Regions from separate parts of the Bacteroides caecimuris genome, predicted to be linked through region 2. Evidence: riboswitches for the same ligand, from Rfam matches in the RefSeq annotation. Region 2 holds a riboswitch; each other region holds the start of a gene.
The links. A riboswitch is a leader RNA that binds a small molecule or an ion and turns the genes downstream of it on or off. The one in region 2 is predicted to bind cobalamin.
Positions count from the first base shown of each region.

Region 1: another riboswitch for cobalamin. It lies ahead of A4V03_RS14015 (TonB-dependent receptor plug domain-containing protein); the one in region 2 lies ahead of A4V03_RS13420 (anaerobic ribonucleoside triphosphate reductase).
Region 3: another riboswitch for cobalamin. It lies ahead of A4V03_RS11760 (TonB-dependent receptor plug domain-containing protein); the one in region 2 lies ahead of A4V03_RS13420 (anaerobic ribonucleoside triphosphate reductase).

Region 1 is NZ_CP015401.2:3,223,710-3,234,611, reverse strand. Features, by position in the region: gene A4V03_RS14055 (NAD(P)H-dependent glycerol-3-phosphate dehydrogenase) at 1-409, opposite strand, end outside; gene lysS (lysine--tRNA ligase) at 433-2,163, opposite strand; gene A4V03_RS14045 (MATE family efflux transporter) at 2,269-3,621, shown strand; partial or broken gene A4V03_RS21690 (MFS transporter) at 4,392-4,556, shown strand; gene A4V03_RS14035 (tellurite resistance TerB family protein) at 4,726-5,169, shown strand; gene A4V03_RS14030 (ABC transporter ATP-binding protein) at 5,281-6,048, opposite strand; gene A4V03_RS14025 (FecCD family ABC transporter permease) at 6,045-7,061, opposite strand; gene A4V03_RS14020 (ABC transporter substrate-binding protein) at 7,058-8,191, opposite strand; cobalamin riboswitch at 8,318-8,530, shown strand; gene A4V03_RS14015 (TonB-dependent receptor plug domain-containing protein) at 8,743-10,749, shown strand; gene A4V03_RS14010 (YncE family protein) at 10,746-10,902, shown strand, end outside.
Region 2 is NZ_CP015401.2:3,070,651-3,081,552, reverse strand. Features, by position in the region: partial or broken gene A4V03_RS13430 (efflux RND transporter permease subunit) at 483-1,019, shown strand; cobalamin riboswitch at 1,690-1,878, shown strand; gene A4V03_RS13420 (anaerobic ribonucleoside triphosphate reductase) at 1,911-4,304, shown strand; gene nrdG (anaerobic ribonucleoside-triphosphate reductase activating protein) at 4,307-4,765, shown strand; gene rseP (RIP metalloprotease RseP) at 4,956-6,311, opposite strand; gene A4V03_RS13405 (1-deoxy-D-xylulose-5-phosphate reductoisomerase) at 6,357-7,541, opposite strand; gene A4V03_RS13400 (M23 family metallopeptidase) at 7,571-8,431, opposite strand; gene rimM (ribosome maturation factor RimM) at 8,506-9,045, opposite strand; gene murA (UDP-N-acetylglucosamine 1-carboxyvinyltransferase) at 9,042-10,346, opposite strand; gene A4V03_RS13385 (DUF4290 domain-containing protein) at 10,440-10,902, opposite strand, start outside.
Region 3 is NZ_CP015401.2:2,704,578-2,715,479, reverse strand. Features, by position in the region: gene A4V03_RS11770 (DUF4465 domain-containing protein) at 81-863, opposite strand; gene A4V03_RS11765 (YncE family protein) at 893-2,866, opposite strand; gene A4V03_RS11760 (TonB-dependent receptor plug domain-containing protein) at 2,890-4,932, opposite strand; cobalamin riboswitch at 5,116-5,317, opposite strand; gene A4V03_RS11755 (DUF5106 domain-containing protein) at 5,406-6,350, opposite strand; gene A4V03_RS11750 (hypothetical protein) at 6,509-7,702, shown strand; gene A4V03_RS11745 (DUF3805 domain-containing protein) at 7,755-8,561, shown strand; gene abc-f (ribosomal protection-like ABC-F family protein) at 8,589-10,457, shown strand; gene A4V03_RS11735 (histidinol-phosphatase) at 10,612-10,902, shown strand, end outside.

The DNA of each region.
Region 1 (10,902 bases), 150 kb from region 2:
GTACAGCTATGTTTTCGGGAGGAACACCGTATTCCTTGGTGAAGTATTCTGATACGATAACGTTGTCATCGGGTACGATTCCTTTGATAGCGGTGATGATGAACTTATCCTTTATCTTGGTTTTCAGCTTTTTCAAGTGAACTTTCAGATAAGGGGAAGGAGTGACGAAAATCAGCGTATCTGATTCTTTCACAACATCGTTGATGTTGGAACTGAAACAGATACGCTTTGTATCGAATTTTACTCCTGTCAGATAAGCCGGATTGTGCCCCAATCTCTTGAAATCGGCGATGCGGTCGTCGCGTCGCATATACCAATTGATAGAGTCTTCTTGAGCCAGACACATCTTTGCAATAGCTGTGGCCCAACTTCCACCGCCCATTATCGCTATCTTACCGGGTAATTTCATTTGTATGAATTTGGATGAAGAACTTATTTAATTTTCTGTATCCAATCAGTTACGTCGTTTACCGACGGGTTGGTCAGTGCTAATTTATATTTCTTGTTGATACCGCAGATGTCCTGGTGCAACTTCTGTGGATTGACATCTTTCATGTCAGCTACAGTGTTGTAACCGGCTTTTTGGATCACCGGAACCCAATCTTCTGTGATTCCCAGTTCCATATATTTAGCGGCAGCGTCTTTCTTCACTACCTTTTCCGGGCGCATTTGCGGGAAGAATAATACTTCCTGAATGGTAGTCTGGCCGGTCATTAACATAACCAGACGGTCGATGCCGATACCGATACCCGATGTAGGAGGCATACCATATTGTAAAGCACGCAGGAAGTCCTGGTCGATAATCATCGCTTCGTCGTCTCCCTTGTCGGCCAAACGCATTTGCTCTTTAAAACGTTCTTCCTGGTCGATCGGGTCGTTCAATTCCGAGTAGGCGTTGGCAAGTTCCTTGCCGTTTACCATCAATTCGAAACGTTCGGTCAGTCCCGGTTTAGAACGATGCATCTTGGTCAGCGGAGACATTTCAACCGGATAATCGGTGATGAAAGTCGGCTGGATATAAGTACCTTCGCAGAATTCGCCGAAGATTTCATCAATCAGCTTGCCTTTACCCATTGTTTCGTCGATTTCTTCCATTTTCAGTTCCTTGCAGACTTGGCGGATTTCTTCTTCGCTCTTGCCGTTCAGATCGTAACCGGTCTTTTCCTTGATAGCATCGAGGATAGGCAGACGGCGGTAAGGAGCTTTGAAGCTGATAGTCTTTCCGTCAACAACGCTTTCCGTACAGCCGTTCACAGCGATACAGATACGTTCCAGTAACTTCTCGGTAAAGTTCATCATCCAATTATAGTCCTTGTATTGAACATAAAGTTCCATACAGGTAAATTCCGGATTGTGAGTTTTATCCATGCCCTCGTTACGGAAGTTCTTACCGATTTCATATACACCTTCAAAACCACCTACAATCAGTCGTTTCAGATAAAGTTCCGTTGCGATGCGCAGGTAAAGGTCTATATCCAGTGAGTTATGGTGAGTGATGAACGGGCGTGCGCTTGCTCCACCGGCAATAGATTGCAGGATAGGAGTTTCCACTTCTGTATATCCGGCTTCATCAAGAGCGTTGCGCAGTGTTTTCACTACGGTGGCACGTTTCAGGAATGTTTCTTTGATGCCGTCGTTTACTACCAAGTCGACATAGCGTTGGCGATAACGGAGTTCGGGATCTTCAAAAGAGTCGTAAGCTACTCCGTCTTTGTACTTAACGATAGGCAACGGTTTGATAGACTTAGCAAGTACAGTCAGTTTCTTTGCATGGATACTGATTTCACCCATTTGTGTGCGGAACACGAAACCTTCGATACCGATAAAGTCACCTAAGTCGAGCAGGCGTTTGAATACAGCGTTGTATAGTTCCTTGTCTTCTCCCGGACAGATGTCGTCACGGGTAATGTACACCTGGATGCGACCTTTGGAGTCCTGTAATTCAATGAAAGAAGCTTTACCCATTACGCGGCGGCTCATGATACGACCGGCTACGGAAACCTGGCGTGGCTCTTCGTCGTCTTTAAATTCAGCTTTAATATCTGTAGAGAAAGCATTGGTTACATACTCTGCTGCAGGGTACGGATCAATACCCATTGCACGAAGCTCATTCAGACTGTTACGTCGAATAATTTCCTGTTCACTTAGTTCTAATATATTCATTTCGTTACGTATTAACTCAATTTTGTGGGCAAAAATACGAAACTTTTCTCATATATCCTGTAATCTGTCTCTTTTTTGTATCTTTGCATCCTCAAACTAATAGGTATGACAGTACAAAAGACACCCACTGCGTTGGGTACGGAAAAGATTGGAAAGCTTTTAATGCAGTATGCCATTCCGGCAATTATCGCCATGACGGCGTCTTCTCTTTATAATATGGTAGATAGTATTTTCATTGGTCATGGAGTAGGGGCGATGGCTATCTCCGGATTGGCATTGACCTTTCCGCTGATGAATCTTGCCGCCGCCTTCGGCTCTTTGGTGGGGGTAGGTGCGGCTACATTGGTTTCGGTGAAATTGGGACAGAAAGATTACGACACCGCACAACGGGTGCTTGGCAATGTGCTGGTACTGAATATTATCATCGGACTTGCCTTTACAGTCGTCACATTGATGTTTCTAGATCCGATTCTATATTTCTTCGGGGGTAGTGACGCCACGGTAGGCTATGCTCGTGATTATATGGTCGTAATTTTATTGGGCAACGTTGTCACTCACCTTTATTTAGGGTTGAATGCCGTACTTCGTTCGGCGGGGCATCCGCAGAAGGCGATGTATGCTACGATTGCTACGGTGGTGATTAACACGATACTCGATCCTGTTTTTATCTATGGCTTCGGCTGGGGAATACAGGGGGCTGCTATCGCTACCATTACTGCACAGGTCGTCGCATTGGTATGGCAGTTCAAACTATTCTCTAATAAAGAAGAACTGCTACACTTCCATAAAGGAATTTTCCGGTTGAAGAAGAAAATCGTAGCCGATTCTTTGGCTATCGGTATGGCGCCTTTTCTTATGAATCTGGCGGCCTGTTTTATTGTGATTCTTATAAATCAAGGCTTGCAGCATCACGGTGGCGACTTGGCTATCGGAGCATTTGGTATTGTCAACCGGCTGGTATTCCTTTTTGTCATGATTGTAATGGGGTTGAACCAAGGCATGCAGCCGATTGCCGGCTACAATTATGGGGCCAAGCAATATCTGCGCGTGACAAAAGTCTTGAAAATAACGATTTATGCCGCTACTATCGTAACCACTGCCGGATTTCTGATGGGAATGTTGATTCCCAAATTGGCAGTTTCTATCTTTACTACGCATCAAGAACTGGTGGATATTTCTGCCAAAGGATTGCGTATTGTAGTGATGTTCTTTCCTATTGTCGGTTTTCAGATGGTGACTTCCAATTTCTTCCAGAGCATCGGTATGGCAAGCAAAGCAATCTTCCTTTCGATATCCCGTCAGGTTCTTATCCTGATTCCCTGCCTGCTGATTCTTCCTCGTTATTATGGACAATTAGGAGTCTGGATAAGCATGCCGATTTCTGACTTGACAGCCAGTCTGATAGCGGGAACAATGCTTTGGTGGCAGTTCCGGCAATTCCGGAAGAAGCCTGTCTGACGACCGGTTTGCTGCACCAGGCTTTAATGAATACTAAGAGGCGTAGACAAACAGAGAGCCTGTTTAAATTCTCTTCAGTCATAATCTTATAGCTGATATTTTAACTTACCCCGGCTCTTCTTGTCGCGTCCGTCTATAGTTGGCGGAAGGGGTATTAACAGTTGCGCTCTTGGCTATTAATAGAAAACTTCCCGCCCATTAAGTATAAAGTTCCTTCGGACAAGAAGGAAACTTTCTTTTCATTCGATGCAAACTATAAACGCAAGCTTTGATTATATAATTGCAAGCTTTGTTTTTATAATCAAAGCCTTTGTTTTTATAAACAAAGCTTGCGTTTATAGATTACGGTTAACGAAAAACAAGTTTACATGCTGATAATAAGAAGTTTACAATTAATGAAAGAGAACTTTTTTATTAATGAATGAAAAGTGGGTTATTAAGAGCCTGCTCCGAGTTTTGCCCGACACAGTTTTGAGAGTTGCTTTCGAGTATATTTTCTGTTATTGTGAGCAGCAGCATGACGGAGACTATGTGACGAATAAAAACTGGTCGGTAAAGCCTATCTAACATAATCTCAGGAAAATTTAAACAGGCTCTAAATAGGACCATGGCAGAGTCAGAAATTAAAAAAAAGTCATGATATGAGTTTAGATGTTTCGTAATTCTTTACTGTAAAAGAGTTTTGTTCTTCAACGAAATGCAGCATGCCTATTATTTTTTCTAAATCTTCCTTTATATCTTGTATTGTAGGTTTAAAAGATATTCAAAAAGGAACTTTATTGGGTGCTTTCTTGTTGGCCCGTATTGCTGAAATAAAATATTTCCGTGTGAATATTGTTGCCTGTATTTTCTCTTTGCTTATTCTGGTCTTTGTGAAAAACGGTATGGTAAATCTGATTTGTATCGGTGCTGTCGGTTTCTTTGCGTCATCCGTATTGTGAAAGCATAGTTTCTCTAAATAGCTATATATCTTATTTCCTGAGTTAAAAAAAGGAAAAACAGCTTCAAAAGTTTTATATTTGATGATTAGTATTTATTTTTGTGTGAAAGTTATGAGACTTTCACTAGATAACTAATTTACAAAAAACTTAAATTTTTAAACAAATGGGACTTTTTGATAAAATCTTTCAAACTGCATCAGAAGAAACGAAATTAACACAACAAGAGGCTTTTGCAGGAATTGCACTTGCTATGGCAGGAGCAGATGGTTCTATTGCTGAATCTGAATGGAATGGAATTGTTAATTATATTCGTCGATTGAAAATATACGATAACTTTTCCGGGCCTGCTTTTGACAAGTTGTTCGATAAACTTTTTAAGATATTGAAGAAAGACGGTCCGAGTGCATTGGTCAATGCTTCGGCAGCCGAATTATCGGATGATTTGAAACTTACCGCTTTTGCTTGTGCGGTAGATATTGCATTGGCAGACGGAGTGATCGAAGAAGAAGAAAAAGACATCATCAATCAGTTGGCGGAAGTTCTTGGGGTTCCTGAAAAGACTGCCATATCTATTATTGAGGTGATGATAATCAAGAATAAAGCATAGTTTTATTCCTGAGAATATAGAAGGATTGATAATTGTATTCCTTTTGAATGAAAATCCCTTGCTGCGGTATGTGGCAAGGGATTTTCTTTAAAATAATTTATAAGAAGTATTTTAGGAGAATATTTGTTTGATTCTTATTTTGATAGTCTTGGCATCAAATGTCACCATTTCATTTTGAAATAGTCTTTCTATATGTCCGCTCGTAATCATCTCATTTGTGGGGAGACTATACAATTGTGGGTTGTCAATCAGCATGATCGTGTCGCAGAGAGACAGGGCGATGTCTAGGTCGTGTGTAGAAAACAGGATACATTTTCCTTCCGTTTGTGTGAGTCTTTTCAGTAGCAGACAGAGTTCGTAGCGATTAGGTAAATCTAGAAAAGCAGTAGGCTCATCAAGAAGAATGATAGGCGTATCTTGTGCAAGTGCGCGTGCTATCATGATGCGTTGGCATTCTCCGTCGGACATCTTATCCATTGTCTTTTCTGCATAACCGGACATTCCTACCAGCTGCATGGCAGTAACCACTCTTTTCTCATCTTCCGCCTGTAACTGTCCGATCCAGTTGGTATAAGGAGCACGTCCCAATGCGACTACATCTTTGCAACGCAGGTTGGCGATGCGTACTTTGTCGGTGGTTACAAAACTAATCTTCCGGGCTAATTTCTCCGGCTTCAGTGAAGCGATGTTTTTCCCATGCAAGATGATTTCTCCGTTTTTAGGTGTTTCCAGTCCCATAATGGCACGGAGAAGCGTGCTTTTTCCTGTACCATTTCGTCCGAGCAGTGCAACAAGCTGCCCGCCCGTGATATGGGTGGAAACTTTCTCCAGCAATATACGTTGTTCGTATCCTAATGTCAGATCTTTCAGTTGAATCATTTGAATATACGCAAGTTTTTACCTATTACCCATAAAATAACCGGAACCCCCAATAGCGCAGTGATGCAATTCACCGGCAACAGAAACTTCTTGGCTATGATGTCACAAATCAACATCCCGATCAACCCTGTCAGCATCGTACCCGGCATCAATATCCGGTGATCGGCGTTGTCAAACAGAATCCGTGTGATATGTGGGATAGCCAGCCCGATGAATCCTACCGGACCGCAAAAGGCTGTGACCGTTCCTGTCAGTAACGCTGTAGATATAAAAATAAGCGTTCTTGAACGCTTGATGTTCATTCCCATAGTGCGTGCATAATTTTCACCAAGCAACAACAGATTCAGTGATTTGATACAGGCGATGGATAGCAGCAACCCTATGCATATTACTGGTATCATAATCGTTAATTGCCCTGTCGTGATGTGACTAAGCGAGCCCAAAGACCAGAGTGTGAACATTTTCAGTTGTTCTGCAGAACTTAGGTATTGTAATATCTGGATGATAGCTCCTGCCACGTAACCTATCATGACTCCCATAATCAGTACACCTAATATATTCTTTACTTTGCGACTGATGATGGCTACTCCCAGTAGTATGGCGGAAGTCCCTATCCACCCCGAACCTACAATACCGATTGATTGCAGAAAGGGAAAATCTGTCCAACCGAGAAGCGGGGCGCCTAGTATAAACAATGCTACTCCAAGACCTGCCCCGGAGCTTACTCCCAACAGGTAAGGATCTGCCAGCGGATTCTGGAAAACTGTCTGCATTTGCAGACCGCTTACTGAAAGCGCTACACCTATCAATGCAGCCACTATGACACGGGTAAAGCGGATGGAGAGAATTATATTGCGGGTGGTTTCGTCACATTCCCCCCCGGTGAGTACTGTCCATATCTTTGATATAGGGATGAAAGTATCTCCCGTTGCCATATCTACTAATAGTAATAAAATGGCAACTATTCCTAATGCGATGAATAATAGAGTGGTGTGTCTGCGGGATTGTTTCATTCCAGGTGTCTATAATAATAAGGTGAATCGGAAACGAGCTCCGGATGGAAAATATGAATCAGATCACGCAACACTACATCGGGACGGACAACTGCCGATTCCCAATAATCGTTTCCGCCTGTCGGTGTCAACCGTAAGTTATTATTATAAACAGTCTTTTCGTTCACGGCTTTAGCATCTGCGAATTTGGGGTTCACAGCTTTCAGCTCATCAAGCGTAGTCGCCGAACCGACATTAATCCAGTAATCGGCTTTTTGTATCAGGCCATAGGCCGTTTCCAGTCCGATAGGGGTTGAACTGTTGGAATTGTTTTCTTTATAAATATACTCTGCACCTGCGTCTGCAACCAACTGTGCCATGTAGCTTTGGGTAGAAGGCATTACCCAACTATCGTTCCACGGAGTGTTGAACATTACGGTAGGGCGCTGGCTGACGGAATCTGTGAGGGCTTTCAGTGCATGATAACGTTGGGGGATTTCCCGGAATATTTCTATTCCCTTTTCCCGTTTGTCTGTCAGTTCGGAAAGAACAATCATCCATTCAGCTTTGCCGAGCGGTGATTCTTCCAAGTATTCTCCCATATATAGATAAGGTATGGAAAGTTCTTTTAACTTGTCCGTTACAGCGGTTTGGGCGTCACCTATGCCATAAAGCAAAACTACGTCGGGTTTTAATCCAATCAACAGTTCGTAGTTCATTTCAGGACCCATATCCTTGATTGAATCTTTGTGGGCAAGGATGTAGGGATTGGCGATATAATCGATACCCGAAACTCCGACGATCCGGCTAATTTCTCCCAATGCGTCAAGCATGGCAATGTAGGAAGAAGACATACATACAATCTGTTTGGCTCCGGCAGGGATAACGGGACCATTGAATCCGGCAGGCGCTTGCTCGCCGTTGCGTGCAACAAAATAGGACATTGTTACATCGTTGGCGCCTTGCCACGGGTTGGTAATCTGTATAAGTGTGCTGGCGGTGTTCTCGGTACCTAGAATTTTAAATCCCGAAGCGTATTCAGGGGTATATACATCTTGGTTGAATGCTTCCAGAGATGTCTTATTACGGGTAATACAGCTTGCCCAAAGGAGCAGGCAAAGTAACGTGATAGTCAGCGCGGGAGATTTCACTTTTATAAGATGTTTAATTAGAAAAAATAATAGTGGATCCTTTCGAACGGCAAAGATAGGACTTAATTATTAGTTTGTTTTTATTTTAGTTGAATTTTTCTTCCGATTTGTATCTATTTGTGTATCTTTGCCCCCAGAAATTTTGGTGTCACTTTTCCGATTCTACGGAACGAGTGGTGAAAAGGGAATCAGGTGTAAATCCTGAACAGACCCGCTGCTGTAAGCTCCGCCAAAAGTTTTTCCTACAATACTCAGATCCACTGTTCCGCTTTGGAGGAATGGGAAGGGCGTTAGGAAAATGGAGTAAGTCAGAAGACCTGCCAAAGTTGAATTCTTGAAACTTTCCGGGATTAGAGTTTGAAGAGTGCGGTTTTTTATTCAAAATACATCTTTGATTGGTGATGTGAAGTTTCAGGAAGGAGGAATATCCCCTTTTTGAGTGTCCCTATTATGCGGGGAGAAGCACGTGTATATGTTTGAGTGTATGGAAAATTGCATCCTCGCTGTAACCCTATGAAAGTTTATTATTTTAATTAATAAACAGGAGGATTATGTTCGGGCGGATTTATTTTAGGGTATTGTGGATAGGATGCTTTCTGAGTATGACTTTATTGTTGTCAGCACAAAGCAAACTGGACAGCTTGCATCATCTTAATGAAGTAGTGGTTACTGCCAGAATTAACAAGGAGGTAATTCCGGTGCAATTTTTATCAGGGGATAAGTTGGAGAAACTGGCGGCGCATTCGGTAGCGGACGCTATACGTTATTTTTCCGGAGTACAAATAAAGGATTATGGTGGAATAGGAGGACTGAAGACCGTTAATATCCGAAGTATGGGAACGAATCATGTAGGAGTGTTTTATGACGGCATTGAACTGGGTAATGCGCAGAATGGAGTGGTTGATTTGGGACGTTTCTCTTTGGATAATATGGAAGCTGTCACTTTATATAATGGTCAGAAAAGTGCCATTTTCCAATCAGCGAAAGATTTTGGTTCTGCAGGTTCTATTTATCTACAGTCAAGAATACCTGTTTTTCAGGAGAATAGGGCTTATCATGTGAAAGCGACTTTTAAGACGGGTTCTTTCGGAGTTGTCAATCCCTCTTTGCTTTGGGAACAGAAACTGAGTGAGAATGTGAGTACGTCACTTAGTACTGAATATATGTATACAACCGGAAAGTATAAATTTACTTATGCGGTGGATGGAGGATATGATACAACGGCAGTACGCCGTAATGGGGATGTCAATGCGCTGCGTGCTGAGGGCGGCTTATATGGCAAGATAAAAAGTGGTTATTGGCGTACGAAAGCTTATTTTTATAATTCAGAACGTGGATATCCCGGTGCTGTTGTGCGGAATCGTTTCTCACATGAGGATCGCCAATGGGATACAAATTTCTTTTTCCAGTCTTCTTTCAAAAAAGATTTTGGTGATGTGTACAGTCTGTTGTTGAATGCCAAATACGCATATGATTATCTGCATTATCTGGCGGATCCCCAAAAGGAGGAGGCTACCATGTATGTAAATAATACATATCGCCAACAGGAAGTTTACTTGTCAATGGCTAACAGGGTTACTCTTTTTCCTTTTTGGGATATAAATATTTCAGCAGACTACCAATGGAATAAACTGAACGCTAATTTGACTGATTTCCCTTATCCCCGAAGAAATACGGCGTTGGTAGCGGCAGCTACCTCTTTGCATCTTGAGCGCTTTAAGTTGCAGGCCAGTGTCTTGGGAACTTTTGTAAATGAGAACGTAGCTTCAGATACTACTTCGGCTGGGAATAAGATGGAATTTACTCCTACCGTTATCACTTCTTATAAACCTTTCAAGAATATTGATTTAAATCTGCGTGCTTTTTACAAACGGATATTTCGTATGCCGACTTTGAACGATTTGTATTATACATTTATAGGGAATATAAAGCTGAAACCTGAGTATACTAATCAGTATAACGTAGGATTCACTTATCAGAAATTATCTTCCGGAACCTGGCTGCAAGCACTGAATGTGCAATTGGATGCGTATTATAATGAGGTGGAAAATAAAATAATAGCTACTCCTACCAATAATTTCTTTCGTTGGACAATGATTAATATGGGACTTGTTAAAATAAAAGGAGTGGATGTCGTTTTGCAAGGACTTTGGAAGTTTGGTAACGATTGGGTATTTGACAGTCGGTTATCATATACGTATCAGAAAGCGCAGGATTTTACTGATAAATCGGATAAAGATACGTATGGGGGGCAAATATCGTATATCCCTTGGCATAGTGGATCGGCTATATTAAATGCGGGATATAAATCATGGGAATTGAATTATAGCTTTGTATATACGGGAGAGCGCTATGATGTTTCGGCCAATACTCCGGAGAATTATCGTCTCCCTTGGTATACAAGTGATTTTTCTTTGGCTAAGAAATTCAGTTGGAGAAAGTATGATTTCAAATTGACCTTGGAAGTAAATAATATTTTTAATCAACAATATGAGGTGGTGAGGTCTTATCCGATGCCCGGAACTAACTTTAAATTCATTTTAAACTTAACGATATGATTGTGAATAATATTCTTTCGCGTGCCTTGCTTGGTATATTAACAGGTTGTTGTTTGCTGGCTTGTCGGGACGAGCTTCCGGTTCTACCTTCTGACGAAATAGACGTTGGCAAGGGAGCTTTAGGGAGCGTCAGCATTAAAGGAATGTATCTTC
Region 2 (10,902 bases):
ACAAAAATACAAATAAATAATTAATACACAAAATATTAATAGATTAATAATAAGATAAATAATAAAAATGAAATATGGATAATAGTTGACTAATTGATAGACAAAATATAATGCGTCTGCCCTGTTTCATTTGATGCAAACTATAAACGCAAGCTTTGATTATATAATTGCAAGCTTTGTTTTTATAATCAAAGCCTTTGTTTTTATAAACGAAGCTTGCGTTTATAGATTACAGTTAATGAAAAATAAGTTTACATGCTGATAATAAGAAGTTTACAATTAATGAAAGAGAACTTTTTTATTAATGAATGAAAAGTGGATTATTAAGAGCCCGCTCCGAGTTTTGCCCGACACAGTTTTGAGAGTTGCTTTCGAGTATATTTTCTGTTGTTGTGAGGAGCAGCATGACGGAGACTATGGGACGAATAAAAACAGGTTGGTAAAGCCTATCTAACATAATCTCAGGAAAATTTAAACAGGCTCTAAGTGCGCTCTACGAAAGCTTCATTATTCCGTTCGCCGTTCTTTTGAGTGTGCCTTGCGGATTGATGGGTAGCTTCCTTTTTGCCCGGATATTCGGACTGGAGAATAATATTTACCTGCAAACGGGTCTGATTATGTTGATCGGTCTGCAGGCAAAAACGGCTATCTTGCTGACGGAATATGCTGCCGAACGCCGTAAGGCCGGTATGGGACTGATTGCTTCTGCTGTCAGCGCAGCCAAAGCCCGTCTGCGCCCGATTCTGATGACGGCTTTGACGATGATTTTCGGTCTGTTCCCGCTGATGATGTCTAGTGGAGTAGGAGCTAACGGTAACCGTTCGTTGGGTACGGGAGTAGTTGGCGGTATGACTATCGGTACGCTGGCACTGCTTTTCATCGTGCCAACCTTATTCATCGCTTTCTAATGGTTGCAGGAACGTCTCCGTCCCATACAGAGTGCCCCTACGCATGATTGGCAGATTGAAGAGGAAATCAAAGTGAGCGAGGGAGAAAAGTCCAGGGCTGGAAAAGAGTAATTCTGATTTTTAGACAGAAGAACATAAGTACAAAAGATAAAGTCGGTGTAGTCATATAATTAATGTAATCATATAATGTTGCTCAACGCGCAACTGTCACAAGTGGCAAACCGTTTTACTGAAATTCAGGGTGTGATTACGTTGTATCAGGTTTTGGGTGGCGGCCGTATGTAGGTATGTATGTGTTTTGCGTCGGATTGCAGGAGATTATTAGTTCCTTTTGGCAGGTTATGAGTTAGATACTTCTGTCTAATAGCGATTGAAGTTATTGCTAGCAGTAAGGTCGGAAACAAAATACTGCAATAATCAGTTATACGACACTCGGGTTTCATGGCACTTGACACCCGGGTGTCATACAATTTAATTCTACTCCTTTTTCGGAAACATTGCGGAAAAGAGAAATTTGATGATAATTTCTAAAAAGCAGAAATATTTCTTTGATTTTGTATAGAACAAAAGAAAATAAATTCCCATTTTTGTAGCTACAATAGGGGATAGACGGTCTGTGAATTGTCTGCTTTTCGGAAAAAGAATAAACGGAATTGGAATATTATCCACGTTAAAATCAGAAAAAAAGTTTTCCGTTTTGGAAAACTTTCTGTATCAGCGAGAAAGAAAAGTTTCCCAAAATTTAATGTTAAAAGCTAACCAAGCTATTATATATTCCCCTATCTTTGCATCCGTTTTCGGAGCTAAAAAGAGGTTTAGTCAATGAGGGAACGCTGTGCAAATCGGCGACAGTACCCGCTGCTGTAATTCTCTAAGAATCCGCACAATAGGCCACTGCATCGATGCCGGTGTGGGAAGGTGTTGCGGGGGAGGGATAAGTCAGAAGACCTGCCGAAGAGATTTTCTATTTTCAATTTATTAATGCTTTCGGGAGTTAAAGTTATGAACTACGCGGAAATTTGTATCATCAAACGCGATGGTAAGAGAGAAGATTTCTCTATCAGTAAGATTAAGAATGCAATTAGTAAAGCATTCAGTGCATGTGGTATTCAGGATGAGCAGCAGTTGATTGCTGACATCACCATGAATGTTATCAGTCAGTTTGCTACCCCCACGATCACCGTAGAAGAGATTCAGGACTTGGTAGAAAAGTCGTTGATGAAAGTGCGGCCGGAGGTGGCGAAGAAATACATCATCTATCGCGAATGGCGGAATACGGAGCGTGATAAGAAAACCCAGATGAAACAGGTGATGGACGGCATTGTGGCTATCGACAAAAATGATGTCAATTTGAGCAACGCCAACATGAGCAGTCACACGCCTGCCGGGCAGATGATGACGTTTGCTTCCGAAGTAACTAAAGATTATACCTATAAATACTTGTTGCCGAAACGTTTTGCCGAAGCGCACCAGTTGGGAGACATTCACATCCACGACCTGGATTATTATCCGACAAAGACGACAACCTGTATCCAATATGATATGGATGACCTCTTTGAACGCGGTTTCCGCACAAAGAACGGTAGCATCCGCACCCCGCAAAGCATCCAAAGCTATGCTACGCTGGCTACCATCATCTTTCAGACCAACCAAAATGAGCAGCATGGCGGACAGGCGATTCCGGCTTTCGACTTCTTCATGGCAAAAGGAGTGGCGAAATCTTTCCGTAAGCATCTGGCATCGTTCATCAACTTCTATGTGGCTATGGAGAACGGAAATCAGGCCGATGAAAAATCCATCCGCACGTTGATTAAAGAATACCTTCCGTCTATCAAGTCCACCGAGGCCGAACGCGAAACATTGCGCATCGCTTTGGTCGCTTTACAGATCATTATAGATAAGGAACACCTTGCACGCATTGTCGAAAAAGCCTACCAGCAGACCCGTAAAGATACGCATCAGGCAATGGAAGGATTCATCCACAACCTGAACACAATGCATTCCCGTGGCGGTAACCAAGTGGTATTCAGTTCCATTAACTACGGAACGGACACTTCTGCCGAAGGCCGTATGGTGATCGAAGAACTGCTGAAAGCTACCATTGAAGGACTCGGCACAAGAGGAGAAGTGCCTGTATTCCCCATCCAGATATTCAAGGTGAAAGACGGTGTTTCTTACTCGGAGAAAGACTTTGAGAAGGCAATGAAAGCGGAGAACATCGAAGAGGCAATGACCGACAGTTACGAGGCTCCCAACTTCGACTTGTTATTGAAGGCTTGCCAGACTACTGCGAAAGCGTTGTTCCCGAACTTCATGTTCCTCGACACACCTTTCAACAAGAACGAGAAATGGAAAGCCGACGATCCGCAGCGTTACATTTACGAATTGGCAACGATGGGTTGCCGTACCCGTGTTTTTGAAAATGTGGCGGGAGAAAAATCTTCTTTAGGACGTGGCAATCTTTCGTTCACTACACTGAATATGCCAAGACTGGCTATCGAAGCCCGTATCAAAGCGGAAAATCTGGTAGAAGATGAACGCAACAAAGATGCCATCGAACAAAAAGCAAAAGAAATTTTCATCGAATCTGTACACCAAATGTCTGCGCTCGTAGCCGATCAGCTTTACGAACGTTATCAGTATCAGCGTACGGCTCTGGCACGTCAGTTCCCGTTCATGATGGGAAATAATGTGTGGAAAGGCGGTGGCGGACTGAATCCGAACGAACAGGTAGGAGACGCCTTGCGCAGCGGTACACTGGGGATCGGATTTATTGGCGGGCATAACGCAATGGTGGCTCTCTACGGACAAGGTCACGGACACAACCAAAAAGCATGGGACACGCTGTATGAAGCGGTGATGGAAATGAATAAAGTGGCAGACGAATATAAAGAGAAATATAATCTGAACTACTCCGTTCTGGCTACTCCTGCCGAAGGACTTTCGGGACGTTTCACGAAAATGGACCGCCGGAAATATGGAAAAATCCCCGGAGTGACAGATCGCGACTATTACGTCAACTCTTTTCACGTAGACGTGAAAGAACCGATCAGCATCGTTGAGAAAATCAAGCGTGAAGCTCCGTTCCATGCTGTTACACGCGGCGGACACATCACGTATGTGGAGCTGGACGGTGAAGCGCAGAAGAATGTGCGTGCCATTGCCAAGATTGTGAAAGTGATGCACGACGAAGGTATTGGATACGGCTCTATCAATCACCCGGTAGACACTTGTCATAACTGTGGTTACAAGGGAGTTATCTTCGATAAATGCCCTGTATGCCAGAGTGAAAGTATTCTCCGTATGCGGCGTATCACCGGTTATCTGACGGGCGATTTAAGTTCTTGGAACTCTGCTAAGCGAGCAGAAGAGAAGGACCGTGTAAAGCATTTGTAGAAGTGAATTTACTAGGAACTTATCCCGAAACGATCGTTGACGGTGAAGGTATCAGGTTTTCTATTTATCTTGCCGGCTGCTCCCATCATTGTCACGGTTGCCACAACCCGGAGAGTTGGAACCCGGACGCAGGAGAAGAACTGACGGAGGAGAAAATACAGTCCATCATCCGTGAAATCAAAGCGAATCCTTTGCTGGACGGCGTTACTTTTTCCGGTGGTGATCCGTTTTTTCATCCGGAAGCGTTCCGGCTTTTACTGAAACGGGTGAAAGAGGAAACAGGGATGAATGTGTGGTGCTACACCGGATACACATACGAAGAAATTAAGGCGCAGCCTCGTTTAAGTGCCGCTCTTGATTATATTGATGTATTGGTGGACGGACGCTTCGAACAGGCTCTTTTCTCTCCATATTTGGAGTTCAGGGGAAGCAGCAATCAGCGGATTTTGAAGTTGAAGTAACCGGTTCTTTTTGTAGTCGGATGGGCTTGCTTCTGTGTTTGTGTCTGTCAATCATTCGGATAGGTACAGAGAATAAATGGAGGCTGTCTAAAAAATCGGTTCTATCCTCATTCTCCTTCCTGAAGGAGGGGAGTTGGAGTTACTAACGACTTTTTAGACAGCCTCTTGAATCTATCTATGCTTCGAAATCCTAAAAGAAGAACCTTAGAATATCGTTGAAGTTAGCCCATATCAACAGACCGAAGAGTAGAATCATACCGGTCATTTGAGCGTATTCCATAAATTTGTCGCTCGGTTTGCGGCGAGCTATCATCTCGTAGAAGAGGAAGAGCACGTGGCCGCCATCCAATGCGGGGATAGGGAGGATATTCATGAAAGCCAGAATGATAGAAAGGAAGGCTGTCATATACCAGAACTGGTGCCAATCCCATGTAGCGGGGAAGATGCTGCCGATCGTTCCGAAGCCACCTAGCTGTTTGGCTCCTTCTTTCGAGAAAAGGTGTTTCATGTTTCCTACATATCCTTTCAGTGTCTTTATGCCGAGGGAGATACCTGCCGGGAAGGATTCAAAGAAAGTATATTCTTTTTTCACCATAGGGAGCAGGCGGTCTGTGACGAGACAGGCGGTTACACCCATCAGGTAGGCGGAGTCTACACGCATATTCAATGTGTCGGTTACGCCGCTACGTACATAGGTCAGTGTAATCAGGCGCGGATCTATGCTGTCTTTGAGCAAGGTTTCTGCGTTTTTCTTACGTTCTGCCATCGCTTCTTTGAAGTCGGAGAAAGAAATCGGTGTTCCGTTCAGGGCGATAATGCTGTCACCCGGTTGGATGCCTGCTTGTGCGGCAGGAGAATTCACCATCACACTGTCTATCACGTATGGGAAACGGTAGGAGGCAAAACGGATGCTGTCTGCCAGAAGGCGTTGCATCAAGTCTTCGGGGATATAAACGGAAGCTTTTGCACCGTTGCGGATAACGCTTACTTCGCGAGCGTCGGCAATCTGGCTCAACATATCACCGTCATAACGTTCGAAAGGAACACCGTCGGCAGAAAGAAGGATATCACCGTCCTGAAAACCTACAGATTTGGCCGTTTCGTTGAAATCCATGCCGAGAGGAGCTTCCTGCACCTTTATATATTGGTCGCCCCACGCAAAAAGAATCATCGAGTAGATGAACAGGGCCAACAGGAAGTTGAACAGTACGCCACCCACCATGATTAGCAGACGTTGCCATGCCGGTTTGGAACGGAACTCCCACGGTTGTTCGGGTTGTTTCATCTGCTCGGTATCCATCGACTCGTCAATCATACCGGATATCTTGACATAACCGCCTAACGGCAGCCAGCCTACTGCATATTCTGTGTCGCTTTTCTTAGGCTTGAATTTAAACAAGGTGAACCAGGGATCAAAAAATAAGCAGAATTTCTCTACACGCACCTTAAACAAACGGGCAAAAAGAAAATGCCCGCCTTCGTGAATGATAACGAGCAAAGATAAGCTCATAATCAATTGCAGGGCACGAATCAAAAATGTTTCCATGTTTATTATTTACTATTTTACTATTTACAAATTACTAATCATTGCTCAGAGACTTTGCCGACTCACCAGTTCGGAAGCGATTCTCCGTGCTTCCGCATCGGTGGCTACATAGTCGTCGTATGTGGGGGTGGCTATAAACATAGCCCGTTCCATTGTTTTCTCTATCACGTCGCTCATACCGAGGAAGCTGATGCCATCTTTCAGGAAAGAGGCTACTACTACTTCATTAGCGGCATTGACGATGCAAGGCATGTTCCCTCCGCGATGCATCGCTTCGTAAGCGAGTGCCAGATTGCGGAACCGTTTCGTATCGGGTTGTTCGAACGTCAGGTTCGTGCATTTGGAAAAATCGAGCCTGTCGAAAGAAGAACTAATACGGTCGGGATAAGAGAATGCATACTGGATGGGCAGACGCATATCAGGCATGCCCAACTGTGCTTTTACAGCTCCGTCTTCAAACTGCACCATCGAGTGAATAACTGATTGCGGATGCACAACCACCTCAATCTGACTGGGTTGAACACCGAACAGCCATTTGGCTTCGATCACTTCAAAACCTTTATTCATCATGGAAGCAGAATCAATCGTGATTTTCGCTCCCATCTCCCAATTGGGATGTTTCAAGGCCTGTGTCTTAGTCACGGACTTTAACTGTTCTAAAGTGTAAGTGCGGAACGGACCTCCGGAGGCAGTCAATATCACTTTCTCAATCGGATTGCCCACTTCTCCTGCTAAACACTGAAAAACGGCAGAGTGTTCAGAATCTACCGGCAGAATCGGGGTGCGATATTGTTGTGCCAGCTGGTTAATCAGTTCACCTGCTACTACCAATGTTTCTTTATTTGCTAGCGCAATCGCTTTCTTGGCGCGGATCGCGTTGATTGTCGGCTTCAGTCCGGCATAACCGACCATGGCTGTCAATACCATATCGATAGGACCCGCTTCCACAATCTGACAGATAGCGTCGGTTCCTGCATACACCTTGATAGGCAGGTCGCTCAATGCTTCTTTCAGTTCGGAATACTTTTCTTCGTTGGCTATCACTACTACTTCCGGCAGGAACTTTCGTGCTTGCGCAATCAGTAGTTCCACACGGTTATTGGCTGTCAGTGCGTATGCTTCGTACAGGTCGGGATGCTCTTCGATGACTTGCAAAGCCTGCGTTCCGATGGAACCTGTGGAGCCTAGAATAGCTATTTGTTTCTTTTTTTTGTTAGTCTCTATATTCATTTTATATCATCACTTTATCTGTCATCACTTTAAAATACGATGTATTTTTCCGGATTTACCGGGTGGCCTTTATACCAAAGTTCGAAGTGCAGGTGTGGCCCTGTACTAAGTGTTCCGCTATTTCCTACCAAGGCGATGGCTTCGCCTCCTTTCACTCGTTCACCTTCCTTTTTCAGGAGAGAACCGCAATGTTTGTAGATCGAAATAAAATCCTGGTTGTGTTGCACGCCAATCAGATAACCGGTTTCAGCGGTGTACGTGCTGAGGATGACGGTTCCGTCCATGGTTACCAGTACGCTTTCGTTGGGATTGGCGGCAATATCAGTGCCGTAATGTTTCTTTTCGGTATTGAAGTGGTTGGATACCATGCCTCGAGTGGGACGGTATAATATCAATCCGGTCACGTCCGGTTGGGAAGTGATGGAGGTTAGATTGTATTTCTCGCTCTCCTCATATTGGCGGCGGAATTCTTCTTCCCGCTTGGTTCGTTCCATCAGCGTGTCTTCACGGGCAGCAGTCAGTGAATCAAGCGTTTGTACGCTGTCGATAGGCACTTTCCCGCTGAAGATGTCCTGAATGTTCATGATGTAGAGGTTCTGCTTGTTGAGCACTTGTTGCAAAGAGTCTACACGCAGCGCATTGTCTACAATCTGTGTACGGACCTCACTGTTCATATATCCCGGAAGATAATTGCGCAACGGGGTGAAAGCAATGATGCAGGAAGCAATCAGGAAAAGCACTGCCAGCACGCAAAGTAAAACGGATAGTCCATTGAGCTTGGATACACGAAGTCCGACAATTTCTTCAAGTGTATTTTCATTAACGATCGTCAGTTTATACTTGAACTTGAAATTTTTCCAGAAAGCTTTACTTCGTCTTCTCTTTGGCATCTCGGATATTTACTATTTTACGATTTACTATTTACTATTTTCAGTTGATGAGTGACTCATCGTTTTATTTGTTCTCATCGGTCATCTTCCAACTCTTCCAGATTGAGCAACCCTTCGGGAAGTTCCACGGTGATGAGTTTCTGTTTCTGGTCTAGCCCTACGATAAATTCCTCTTGGGCGGGAACGAGTAGTTCCTCTTCATCTCTTTCAACCACAAAAAGGGTGTTTACCGTAGTGTTATCTACATCTATCACTTCTCCCAAAGGTCCGTGATGAATGTCTTCCATTTGAAAACCGATAAAGAAGTTCCAGGACAATTCGCCGTCTTCCGCTTCTTCCGCGTGCTTTACGGGGAAGTAAACTTCGATGTTGGTGAACATTCGGGCACGTTCGGCAGTGTCTATCCCTTCCAGTTTTACCAAAGCGGTGGAGTCGGAACGGAAACGGTATTCTTCGATGAAGAAAGGCACGAAAATACCGTCGAGCAGGCATATCAGATAATCGCAGTCCACGCGGTCGAAAATATCGTCCGTAAACGTAAACTGCAATTCACCGTGAATGCCATGCGGTTTATTGAATAATCCTATCTTATATACTTCTTCTTTTTTTATCATATTCGGGTGATTCTGGCTCCGATAGCGTTCAGACGTCCTTCGATGTTCTGATAACCACGGTCTATCTGTTCGATGTTACTAATGGTACTGGTTCCTTCAGCGCTCATGGCGGCAATCAGAAGGGCTATACCGGCACGTATATCCGGTGAAGTCAGGCGGGAGCCGCGCAACTTGAAGCTATGATTGTGTCCGATGACTACGGCACGGTGAGGGTCGCAGAGGATGATCTGTGCACCCATATCGATCAGCTTGTCCACAAAGAACAGGCGGCTTTCGAACATCTTCTGATGGATCAGTACGCTGCCTTTGGCTTGTGTGGCTACAACGAGCATTACACTAAGCAAGTCGGGAGTCAGTCCCGGCCAGGTGGCGTCGGCTATTGTCATGATGGAGCCGTCGATGAATGATTCTATCTGGTAAGTTTCCTGTGCGGGAACATAAATGTCATCTCCTCTCTGTTCGAGCTTGATGCCCAGGCGGCGGAAGCTCTCGGGGATGATTCCAAGGTTCTCGTAAGAAACGTTTTTGATGGTGATTTCGCTTTTTGTCATGGCTGCCATACCGATAAAACTGCCGACTTCAATCATATCGGGCAATACGGTGTGTTGTGCGCCATGCAATTCTTCCACGCCTTCAATAGTAAGCAGGTTGGAGGCAATTCCGCTGATTTTCGCTCCCATCCGGTTGAGCAACCGGCAGAGTTGTTGCAGGTAAGGTTCGCAGGCAGCGTTGTAGATGGTAGTAGTGCCTTTGGCAAGCACGGCAGCCATTACGATATTGGCTGTTCCGGTGACGGACGCTTCGTCTAGCAGCATATAGCTTCCTTGAAGTTTGTCGGCTGTTATTTCGTAAATGCCCCGTCCTTCATCATAACGGAAGTCCGCTCCTAAATTCTGAATACCTACAAAGTGAGTGTCCAAACGGCGGCGACCGATTTTATCTCCTCCCGGCTTGGATATCAACGCTTTGCCGAAACGTGCCACCATAGGGCCAATCAGCATGACAGAGCCTCGCAGACTGGAGCATTTCTTTAAAAACTCATCGCTTTCCAAATAAGCCAAGTCTACATTCTCTGCTTTAAAACTATAAGAATCAATGCCTTTCTTTGCAACCGTCACTCCCATATCGCGTAAGAGCTGGATTAAGTTGTTGACATCAAGAATATCAGGTATATTGTTTACCGTTACCTCCTCTGCGGTTAGCAATGTGGCACAGATTATCTGCAAAACTTCGTTTTTAGCTCCTTGCGGGTGAATCTCTCCGCAAAGCCGATGTCCTCCTTCGATTACAAATGAAGCCATTAATTTTTAAGTATTAAGTATGGTTAAAGTGTTAAGTGTTAAATATCAAGTATTAACCGTGCGGTATCTACTTGATACTTATTTCCTATTTTCTTAGTATCTTCTCTTGTTGTTCTGACGATTATTGGTATAGTTCGTCTTCTGACGATAGTTCTGGTTCAGGCGTTCTGCCATTAGCCGGACGATATCGTCAGTCATTTGGAGTTCCCCGTTGGAGAGTTCGTACAGGTCTTCGGCGATTTTTTTGTCGTCCACTGTATCTTTGTTCCATGCCAGGTAGTCCTTCTTCATGTGGTTGCAGATGAGGGCAATCAAGTTTCTCTTTTCGTTTCCTTCGGGGAATTCGATTGCTTTCTTTATCAGTATTTCCAGTGTGCGTCCGTAGTGGCGATAACGCATACGGGCAGTGGAGTAGGGGATCGGATCCGGACGGGTCACCAAGTTGTCCTTACGGATGATTTCATACGGGTAGTCAATATCCAGATCAAAACCGGACATGATAGCCAGGTGATCCCAGAGCTTGTGCTTGAAGTCGGGCACATCACGCAAATGGGGG
Region 3 (10,902 bases), 370 kb from region 2:
CGACTTTTCAGACAGCCTCTTTAAAATGATGAGGTCGATTGATGTTAAGCTCAATCTCAATTAATTAAACAGTTGGTTGTTTAGTCTTCGATAAGTGTAATACCGTCAAGGCAGAAATAAGAAGGGGTGTTCATACTAGAAACTAATACTCCTTCATTTTCATATTCTGAATTATCTGTGGAACTTAGTTCGAATTGAATGTAGGCAGCATCTTCAATGTAACTCCAGTCAAACCACTCCCAAGTATTCACGATTTTAGTTTTTCCATCTCTGAAGTCGGCAAGATAAAAATCTACTCTACCTATTTCTGTCCCGTTTGTTCGGTAACCTACTGCTGTAATTTTAAACCAGTCTCCATTGCTGAATCGTTTTACTCTTGAAGGGCTATTGCCATCATTACCGTCTTTGATAGCTAGGTAGGCATAAGTTGTATTTGTAATCCATGCACCCTTAAATTCATATTTGTCAGGATGGAGGTTGGTGATTTGGGCTGGAGTGAAGCTGCTGGAGTGGGAAGTAAAATAAACTTTTCCATTCTTTCCTTTTGCGGTAATAGCACTGATATTGGTGTACCCGGGAGTAGTGACGTCTGTCTTGTTAGTATAAGTAAATCCACCTCCAAATCCCCATTCTGCGTAGTAATGAGCAAACTCAACTAAATTATTCGGGTCTTTAAAGTTCCATTTGTAATAATAGTCAGCAGGGTTCTCTTTCACTCCTTCTTCAGCCTTTAATTCGGATTCACTTTGAGGTAATTGATTTTCGAAGTTAATTACCACTTCATTCTTTACATCATCGTCATCATCGCTACACCCACAAAATACAAATACTGATAACAGTAATAATAAAGATAATTTCTTCATGTTCTTTTCTGATTTTAGTTATTAATTAATTATTTCTTAAAATGTAAGTTTTCAATGGTGGTGACTTCGGTTGATATTTCGCCCATTTGTCCTGCATCCTGATTGACTGCGGTCATAATCTTTACGAAGTCGATTTGATCCAAGTCCACCGGACTGCCATTACTATCCACAGCCCAATCTATCTTGAAATTGCTTCCTTCCTTGTTGTTAGGATGGTTGTCTGCATATCCCCACGGATAGCAGTATCCTACCCATAATCCGTTCTCTAAAACGGCATTATCTTTTAGACGTGTTCCTTGGAATGTGATTTCATCACTTTCTATCCAAAGTGGATAATATGATTCCTGGTTATGGAAGCTGTTGCGGAAGATATATCCTTCGTTGCCTTGATTGTCTTTCCATAATACGTTTTGGTTAGCGGAGGTAGGGCGGTGATAGGTTATTTCATATCTGCGTGTTTCAGTGTCTTGCCCATATTCGCTTCCTTTCAATTCATACCACTCGTCGTCAGGCATTCCATTGCCATTTACATCTTTGGATACAAATACGATGCCCGGTTCTGCACTTCCGCCCAATGCTCCTGTTCCGGTTTTGGAGTTGTAGTAAGCATTGCCTTTTATCTTGAAGTCATACTCTCCTGTTACATTCGGAATGGGTTGTGGAAATCCTAAAACAATGTAACCGCCGAATCCTCCCAATGTAAGGAGTGATTTCTGTTGGATTCTGCGGGTTGCTTCTTCCAGTATATCATCATAAGTAAAGCCCTCCTTATATGCTGAAGTGGTGGTGTTGATAAACTGTCCGGGGGCAGGGCGATATTCCCATACTTTATTGGCGAAAGCCAGAGGATTCTCCTTATCATCATCGTTGCCATCAACATCGCTTAGTGAGGCTTTGTTGCTGAATGCAATTGTATTCGGGTTAAGCCCGATGTTGTTCAGACGGAACAGGAGTTGTCCTTGTTGGTTGAAACAAAGCAAGTCGCCATAGGTGGTGTAATCACGGGCTTCGGTGATATATACATTGTTGCTGTAAGGATTGATGTTGATGCCGTATGGCGTCTTAATTACTGTTCCGTCAGTTATGAAATTCTCACGGATTGTCTCTGCTGTTTTCAGATTGAACATCTTGATAGAAGAGTTCTGTGTGATGTAATTGTAATTGTATAGATAGGCAATCTCTCCATCGATGGCAAAGTTTTGTACTTTCTCGTTAGATTGAGTAACTTTGTTTGTCCGGCAGTCTATCTTGACGAAGTTATAATTGCCGGCTTCTACATCTTCGCCACGGGTGGCAACATAAACGGTTTCGTCCGGACCTGCTACTATTTTACCGGGATTCGGACCTACTGTTAGTTTGCTAATTTCTTTAAATGTGGCAATATCGACAACAGATACCGTGTTGTCTACCCCCAGTCCTGATGAATAGTCCAACCCACCGGAATTGGAAATATACAACTTTTCGTTTTGTACACAAATACCGTCGGGGTTGCGTCCCACTGATGTGATAGCTTCTATGGATAGGGAGGTTGTGTCTATACGTGCAACGGTTCCATCGTATGAACATACGTATGCCTTTTCTTTGTGAAAAGCGATGTAGCGTGGTTGACGGGAACTTCCGTTTTCTGCCAACATCTGAATCTGTTTCAATGAGCTTCCCGTACGAAAGTCTATCACTTCTACCGTACTGGAGATATTGACTATCACATATATCTTGTTTCCGTAGATAGCCATGTCGTTGGCTGTATCTCCTAGTCCCCGGCGGTTGACTGCTTTGAAATAGTCACGAATCATTTGCCGGTTGCCGAAAGAAAAACGTGCCAGCGAGCTATTGTTCTGATTGAACAGTCCTTCGCATAATACATATAATTCGGCAGTACCCGTTTCTGTCGGATCGCCTATAATGCCTGATGTGAAGGGCTTGTCCTCCATATCATCACATGCCGCAAATAAGATTATCAATGACAGCCAGCACGAGAATATATATATTAGTTTCCTTTTCACGTCAATATCTTACTTTGTAATAGTTAATATCTTATTTTTATTGTCGCCCTTACGGATCGTCCGGGCATTGGGAAATATTTCACAATCTCGTAATTCTTATCCAGCAGGTTCAATACTTCCACGCTGAAAGAGGTCGTGATTTTTCTGATTAGAAAGTCACGGTTTGCCGAAATGCTATGGTCGCTATAACTATCCAATCGGTTTTCGGCAATGTTTTGTCCTAAAGCATAGCGTTTTCCGGAAAAAAGGAATGAATAAGACAGATTGATCCACGGTGTTTCGACACCTGCCTGTCCCGAAGCAGATACGCGGGGAGTGTAGGCTATTTGATGTTTGTATGTCGATTCATACGTGTTCGGATCGGGCGAGGTGACATCTAACGCTCGTTGGTATGTGTAGTTACCCGAGAGGTTGATGCGTATTTTATCCCAAGGTTGGAGGGACAGGCTTCCTGTGGCATCAATGCCTTTGATATCAACTTCACCCAGATTCTTCATACTCCATACGGCAAGGTTCTTGGTAGGGTAGGCGATGATTTTATCTGTCACCTTGTTATAATAAGCGTCAATGGTTGCTGACAGATAGGGTAGGAACGGGCATACATTTTTATTGTATGTCAGTCCGATGTTGTATTGTTTTGCCTTTTCCGGCTTTAGCTGGGTGTTGCCTACTTCTTCGTAATATAAGTCGTTGAAACTTGCCAGACGGAAAATGTCTTTATAGAAGAAGCGGACACGGAATTCTTCATGCCGGAAAGGTTTGAAAGCGGCACTTACATAAGGGGTTAGCTTACGGTGATTGCCGGCACTACCGCCTTTTTTCACATCTTCATTGATAACGGTTGCCAATGCGGATGCGGAGATTGTTAACCAGTCATTTACGTATTTTCCGGCGAATGCTGTTAGCCATGAGTAACGCGTGGGGTGTACAAAGTTGGCGAGATCGGCGTTCATGGTGTTGATGCTTCCGTCTGTGGAAAGTGAGAAAGAGAGGTTGCTCAACAGTCTGTATAATACAGAAGCGGAAAGATAATATTCCTGCTGGTAATAGCTGTTTTCCGTTTTCTTAAAAGAGTTCTTGGTATCGGGGTCCAGATAACGTTGATAGCTCCAATTCCACTTGGCAGAGGTTTGGAACACCCATTGCTGGCTGAATTCTTTCTTGTATTGACTTTGTATGAATGTATTTTTATCCCACAAGTGTTGTGTGGAATGGTCGTTATAGAAGGTTGTAGCTTTGGGTAGTCCCCGGGAGGACTGAAAGTAGTAGCCTTTCAATCGCCATTGTTCTTTATCGGAGAAGTTGCCGTAAAGTCCGGCTTCGGCACGGAATGTCTGTACGTCTGTATTCTTTCGTTTTTCACGTGAGGACAGGTCTTCTGCCGCATTTCCATAATGTAATGTGTACGGATAATGTCCGTCGGAGGACATCCATTCGCCATTGGCTGACATGCTCCATGTTTTATTGAATTGTTGTTCCAGTAGCAGGGAGGGATTGATTAATCCCCAGGAGCCGGTTTTGAAAGCTCCGGCTATGTTGGTCTTTTTGCCTTTGGTGAATAGCGGCGTGAGTGTCTGTATATTCAATATGCCTGCTGACGCGAAGAAGCGGGCAGGTTGGAAGATGTTATCGCTTTGTCCGTTGTTTAGAGAAAGGCGGTCTACGTTGTCGAGCGAGAAACGCCCGATATCTATTTGTCCGGTTTGGCAGTCGGTTAGGGTGATTCCGTCATAGCCGATGGCGGTATGTTGGGCTCCCAGGCTTCGTATGGATACTGTTTTCAGTCCGCCGATACCTCCGTAATCTTTTACGGTCACTCCGGCAAAGTGTTTCACCGCGTCGGAAACTTGCAGGGCGTGCAGGTTTTTCAGGGCATCTTTGGAGAAGACTTGCAGGGGAGCGGTTGAGCGTATTTCGCGGGTCTGGTAGATATCTGATACTGTTATTTCGGGAATAGAATATGTATGTGTCGTATCTACCTTTTGCTGTTGTGCAAAAAGTGATATAGATAAGAGTTGGCAGCTAAATACTGCAAAGATCACTTTATTAAATGTTCTTTTTTTCATTTATTTCTTTTTCAGTCTGTTGTTGGTTAAAAGTGTCCGGGCGAAATCCCTTCGACCGGACACGCATAAATAAACTTGGCAGAGTTTATCCGTTTTAACACACTTTCTCTGAATCAGAGTGATGAATGAAATGATAGACGACTTGTCCGGTTCATTAGACTCAACGCTTTTTCCTCGAAAGCAGTGAAACTTATTTGCATGGCAGGTCTTCTGACTTGTTCCTGTTACAAACGCCTTCCCGGATTGGTTTCCAGTGGCAATGAGTGAATTGCTTGTAACTTGGTATGGAACTTACAGCAGCGGGACTGTTCAGGACTTGCACCTGATTCCCTTTTAATTGCTTCCCCCGCATGGGAGTCGCAAACCAATGCGCGGCAAAGATAGGGAGTTTATTTGTTTTTTCCAAAGGGATGTTCTTTTTCTTTCGTCTTGATACGAAAGAGAAAGAACCAAAAAGAAAGGATCAAGGCTGCTTATTGTTCGCTTTTTATTAACAGGTATTCTTCAACGGCTTGTGTGGTGGCGTCTTTTAGGAGTACAGTCTTTTCCTTGTTGAGAAGGTAGAGGGTGGGGATTGCCTTCAAGTCATATAGTTGTTGCTCTTTGATGGCGAATTTCTTGTCGTATCCGTTGATCCATTCTTGGGGGAATTCATTTAGGTGTTTTCTCCATTCGTCCAGCTCTTCGTCGGGATAGATGGAGAGGACTGTAAGTCTCTTTTGCTCCAGAAGTTGATTGATGATAGGGGCATTTCTCAGGGCGTCTATCGTTTCTGTACAGGCATGACAGCCGGGGTTGTTAATGAATAGGAGGATGTACTCTGCTTGCAGTTGGTAGAGGGAACCTTGTGCGCCGGAGGCTAATGTGTAGTTGAAGTTCAGGGCTTTGGTGCCGATACGGTTTTTCTGGGCTAATTCCCGGCGGGCTTTGGGACGTACTTTCTCTATTTCTTCTAACAGAGGGGAATCCAACATGGCGTCTAATACGGGAATGTAGAATTCTTCGTTACGCATGGGGGAGTTAGGGTCATATAGATATTTATCTGCCAGGTCGGTGATGTAGGTGAATACTTTTTTGTCTACGTTTGTTCGCTCGATTGTTTTCCGCATGGCTTCTTGTGCGGTTTCCAAAGGGACGTGGTTTAGTATGTCGCAATAGTCTGCCCAGGCTTGTTCGGTCACTTCGGGGTGGTGGATGTAATTGGTGTCGGCGAAATTGACGTTATCCCAATAGTGTTTTACTAGAAAATCTGCTCGTTGTTCGGGAGCTGTCATCATTGCGGGGATGGCAGGCAGGGTGATGGATTTAATAGTGTCCTGTATGGTTTCGTTTGTACTTTGGCTGGAGGCATTCCCGTTTTTGCATGAGCACAACAAGAGGAAGCATAAAACGGGAATAATATTTATGTTCATTTTCATAATTTGTTTTTTTACTTTGAAAGCAAAGGTAATTTCCTTTTTCCTTTATACAAAATAATCCTTTCTTTTTCTACCTTTCTTTAGGAAAAAACGCTCGCTATTTGTTATCTTTGTTAGCGAGATATAATAGAAATGTTTGACTATAGAAACTACAAATAATGATAAAAATTGACTTAAAACGGCATCGGAAGGAAATAATAGGATCGGTTGTGGTACTGTTAATTCTGCTTGGCAGTATGTCTGTGTTTAAATATACTTCATTCAATTCCGGTTTTGAGATTGTAGACGATCTGGGAGGGAATATATTTCCTTCGGCGATTCTGTCTGTTGCCACCACCGATGCACAAGTGATTGTTCCGTCGGATTCAACGTGTTTGGGGAATCCGAAGTCGTGTATTGCCGTTCGGCTGAAATCGAAGACAGCTTATAGTCGTGTGCGGATTGAAGTAGCCGAAACGCCTTTTTTCTCCCGCTCGGTGTCGGAATTTGTATTAAACAAGCCTAGGACGGAATATACGATTTATCCTGATATTATCTGGAATTACGAGGCACTGAAAAATGAGGTGCAGGCAGAGCCGGTAAGCGTAGCTATCACAGTGGAGATGAACGGAAAAGATTTGGGACAACGGGTACGTACTTTTTCAGTGCGTAGTATCAATGAGTGTCTGTTGGGATATGTGGCTAACGGGACTAAATTTCATGATACCGGTATTTTCTTTGCGGCTTATGTCAATGAAGAGAATCCGATGATCGATCAGTTGCTTCGCGAGGCATTGGATACTCGGATTGTTAATCGTTTTCTCGGTTATCAGAGTAAGGCTAAAGGGGCAGTAGACAAGCAGGTATATGCCCTTTGGAATATATTGCAGAAACGTAAATTCCGTTATAGTTCTGTTTCCAATACCAGCCTTTCGAGCAATGTTGTTTTCTCGCAGCGCGTCCGTACGTTTGATGATGCACTGGAATCTTCACAGGTTAATTGTGTGGATGGGAGTGTGTTGTTTGCGTCGTTGCTTCGCGCCATTAATATTGATCCTATCCTGGTACGTACACCGGGGCACATGTTTGTAGGATACTATACGGATAATTCGCACACGGATAAAAACTTCCTGGAGACAACAATGATTGGTGATGTCGATCTGGATGATTTTTTCCCGGATGAACAATTGGACTCTACAATGGTAGGCAAATCGCAGAATGAGATGTCGTTACTGACTTTCGAGAAATCGAAACAATATGCTAATAAGAAGTATAAGGAGAACGAAGAAGGAATCCATTCCGGAAAGTTGAATTATATGTTTTTGGAGATTTCTAAAGAAGTGAGGAGGAAAATACAGCCGATAGGTAAATGATATTCGTTTTTAATTCGTATTTTTGCCCAAGTAATCATTTTAATATAAAAGGATGCAAGGCAAGAAATTTATCTCTCCCGGAGCATGGTTTTCTATGAACTATCCATCAGACTGGAATGAGTTTGAAGATGGCGAAGGCTCTTTTCTTTTCTATAATCCCGATGTATGGACGGGAAATTTTCGTATATCCGCATTTAAAGGAAAAGCCGGTTATGGTAAAGACGTCATCCGGCAGGAACTGAAAGAGAACGATTCGGCTTCGTTGGTGAAAGTCGGCACATGGGAATGTGCGTATAGCAAGGAAATGTTTCAGGAAGAGGGAACTTATTATACTTCCCATTTGTGGATTACAGGAGCTGACGATATTGCTTTCGAATGTTCCTTCACCGTACCTAAAGGTGGAGTTGTGAAGGAGGCGGAAGATGTAATCGCTACTTTGGAGGTACGCAAAGAAGGACAGAAGTATCCTGCTGAATTGATCCCGGTCCGTCTTTCTGAAATCTATTTGATTAATGAAGCGTACGAATGGGTAGTATCTACCATGAAGCAGGAATTGAAAAAAGATTTTCAGGGAATAGAAGAAGATCTGGAGAAACTTCAGCAAGTGATTAATAGCGGTAAGATTGGCTCGAGAAAGAAAGAAGAATGGTTGGCAATCGGCATCACAGTCTGTATAATTTTGACGAATGAAGTGGAAGGTATGGAATGGAAAACGTTGATTGACGGTAACCGGGAAGCTCCTGTGTTACAATATAAAGACCGCACCATCGATCCGATGAAACTAGCATGGAGCAAAGTAAGGGCTGGAGAACCTTGCGATGTCATTGAAGAGTATAAATCCGTGATTATTAATCACTAACTACTAACCGACTAATTACTAAATTACGTGGCTGTACCTTATTTACAGATAGATAACTTGACCAAGTCCTTCGGTGACTTGGTTCTTTTTGAAAATATATCTTTTGGCATTGCTGAAGGCCAGCGTGTAGGATTGATAGCGAAGAACGGCAGCGGAAAAACTACCTTATTGAATATAATCGCCGGAAAAGAAGGTTATGATAGCGGTAACATTGTTTTCCGTCGTGACCTTCGGGTGGATTATCTGGAACAAGATCCACAGTATCCCGAAGAGCTGACTGTGCTCGAAGCCTGTTTCCATCACGGTAACAGTACCGTGGAACTGATAAAGGAGTATGAACGTTGCATGGAGACTGAAGGTCATCCGGGACTGGAAGACCTCTTGGCGCGTATGGACCAGGAGAAGGCTTGGGAATACGAACAGAAAGCCAAGCAAATTCTTTCGCAACTCAAAATTCGTAACTTCGACCAAAAAGTGAAGCAACTGTCCGGTGGACAGTTGAAGCGTGTCGCCCTTGCCAACGCCTTGATTGCCGAACCGGAACTCCTGATTCTTGATGAGCCCACCAACCACCTCGATCTTGATATGACCGAATGGCTCGAAGACTACCTGCGCCGTACCAACCTCAGCTTGCTGATGGTGACTCACGACCGTTATTTCCTTGATCGTGTTTGTTCGGAGATTATCGAAATAGACAATCAACAAATCTATCAATATAAAGGTAACTATAGTTATTATCTTGAGAAACGTCAGGAACGTATCGAAGCTAAAAGTGTAGAAATAGAGCGTGCCAACAACCTTTACCGTACGGAACTCGACTGGATGCGCCGGATGCCGCAGGCACGCGGGCATAAAGCCCGTTACCGGGAAGAGGCTTTTTATGAATTGGAAAAGGTGGCAAAGCAACGTTTCAACAATGATAATGTGAAGCTGGAGGTGAAAGCATCCTATATCGGTAGTAAGATATTCGAAGCCGACCACTTGTACAAGAGTTTTGGCGATCTGAAAATCCTGGAAGACTTCTCTTATATCTTCTCCCGCTATGAGAAGATGGGAATCGTAGGAAACAACGGAACAGGTAAATCTACTTTTATCAAGATATTAATGGGGCAGGTTGCGCCCGATAGTGGAACGGTGGATATTGGTGAAACTGTTCGTTTTGGCTATTACTCGCAGGATGGCCTTCAGTTTGATGAACAAATGAAGGTTATTGATGTAGTGCAGGATATTGCCGAGGTAATTGAACTGGGTAATGGGAAGAAACTGACTGCTTCGCAATTCTTGCAGCATTTTCTGTTTACTCCCGAAACGCAACATAGCTATGTGTATAAGTTGAGCGGGGGTGAGCGTTGTCGTCTTTACCTGTGTACCATCCTGATGCGTAATCCAAATTTTCTGGTGCTTGACGAACCTACCAACGACCTCGATATTATTACTTTGAACGTTCTTGAAGAATATCTTCAAAATTTCAAAGGCTGTGTGATTGTCGTTTCCCACGACCGTTATTTTATGGATAAGGTAGTAGATCACCTGATGGTATTCAATGGACAGGGAGATATTCGCGACTTTCCCGGAAACTATAGCGACTATCGTGACTGGAAAGACGCGAAAGCTCAAAAGGAGAAAGAAGCTGAAAAGCCGCAGGAAGAAAAGACTGCCCGTGTCCGCCTGAATGACAAACGCAAGATGAGTTTCAAGGAAAAGCGAGAGTTTGAGCAATTGGAAAAGGAGATAGCAGAATTAGAAACAGAAAAAGCACAGATTGAAGAACTCTTATGTAGTGGTACCCTTTCTGTTGACGAATTGACAGAGAAATCGAAACGTTTGCCTGAAGTCAATGACCTGATTGATGAGAAAACAATGCGATGGCTGGAACTTAGTGAAATAGAAGGCTGAACCGTGCCGCTATATTGGCACGCTTGTGCCTGTATAGTGGCATCGCAGTGCCTATATAGTGGCACAGTTATGCCAATTCGTTGGCACAAACATAGTTCGGTATATTGCTGTGGCAACCTGATAATGATAATAACCCTGATAACATAATCTTTATATGACGAACCTAACCAATTACCATAGCCATTGTCTGTATTGTGACGGACGAGCCAATATGGAAGACTTTATACGTTTTGCCATTAGTGAAGGCTTTACTTCCTATGGCATCTCTTCCCATGCCCCGCTGCCGTTTTCCACTGCATGGACTATGGAATGGGACAGAATGGAAGATTATCTTTCCGAATTCTTCCGTCTCAAAAAGAAATACGCGGATAAGATAGAGCTTGCCATCGGCCTTGAAATAGATTATCTGAACGAAGACAGCAATCCCGCTTCATCCCGTTTCCGG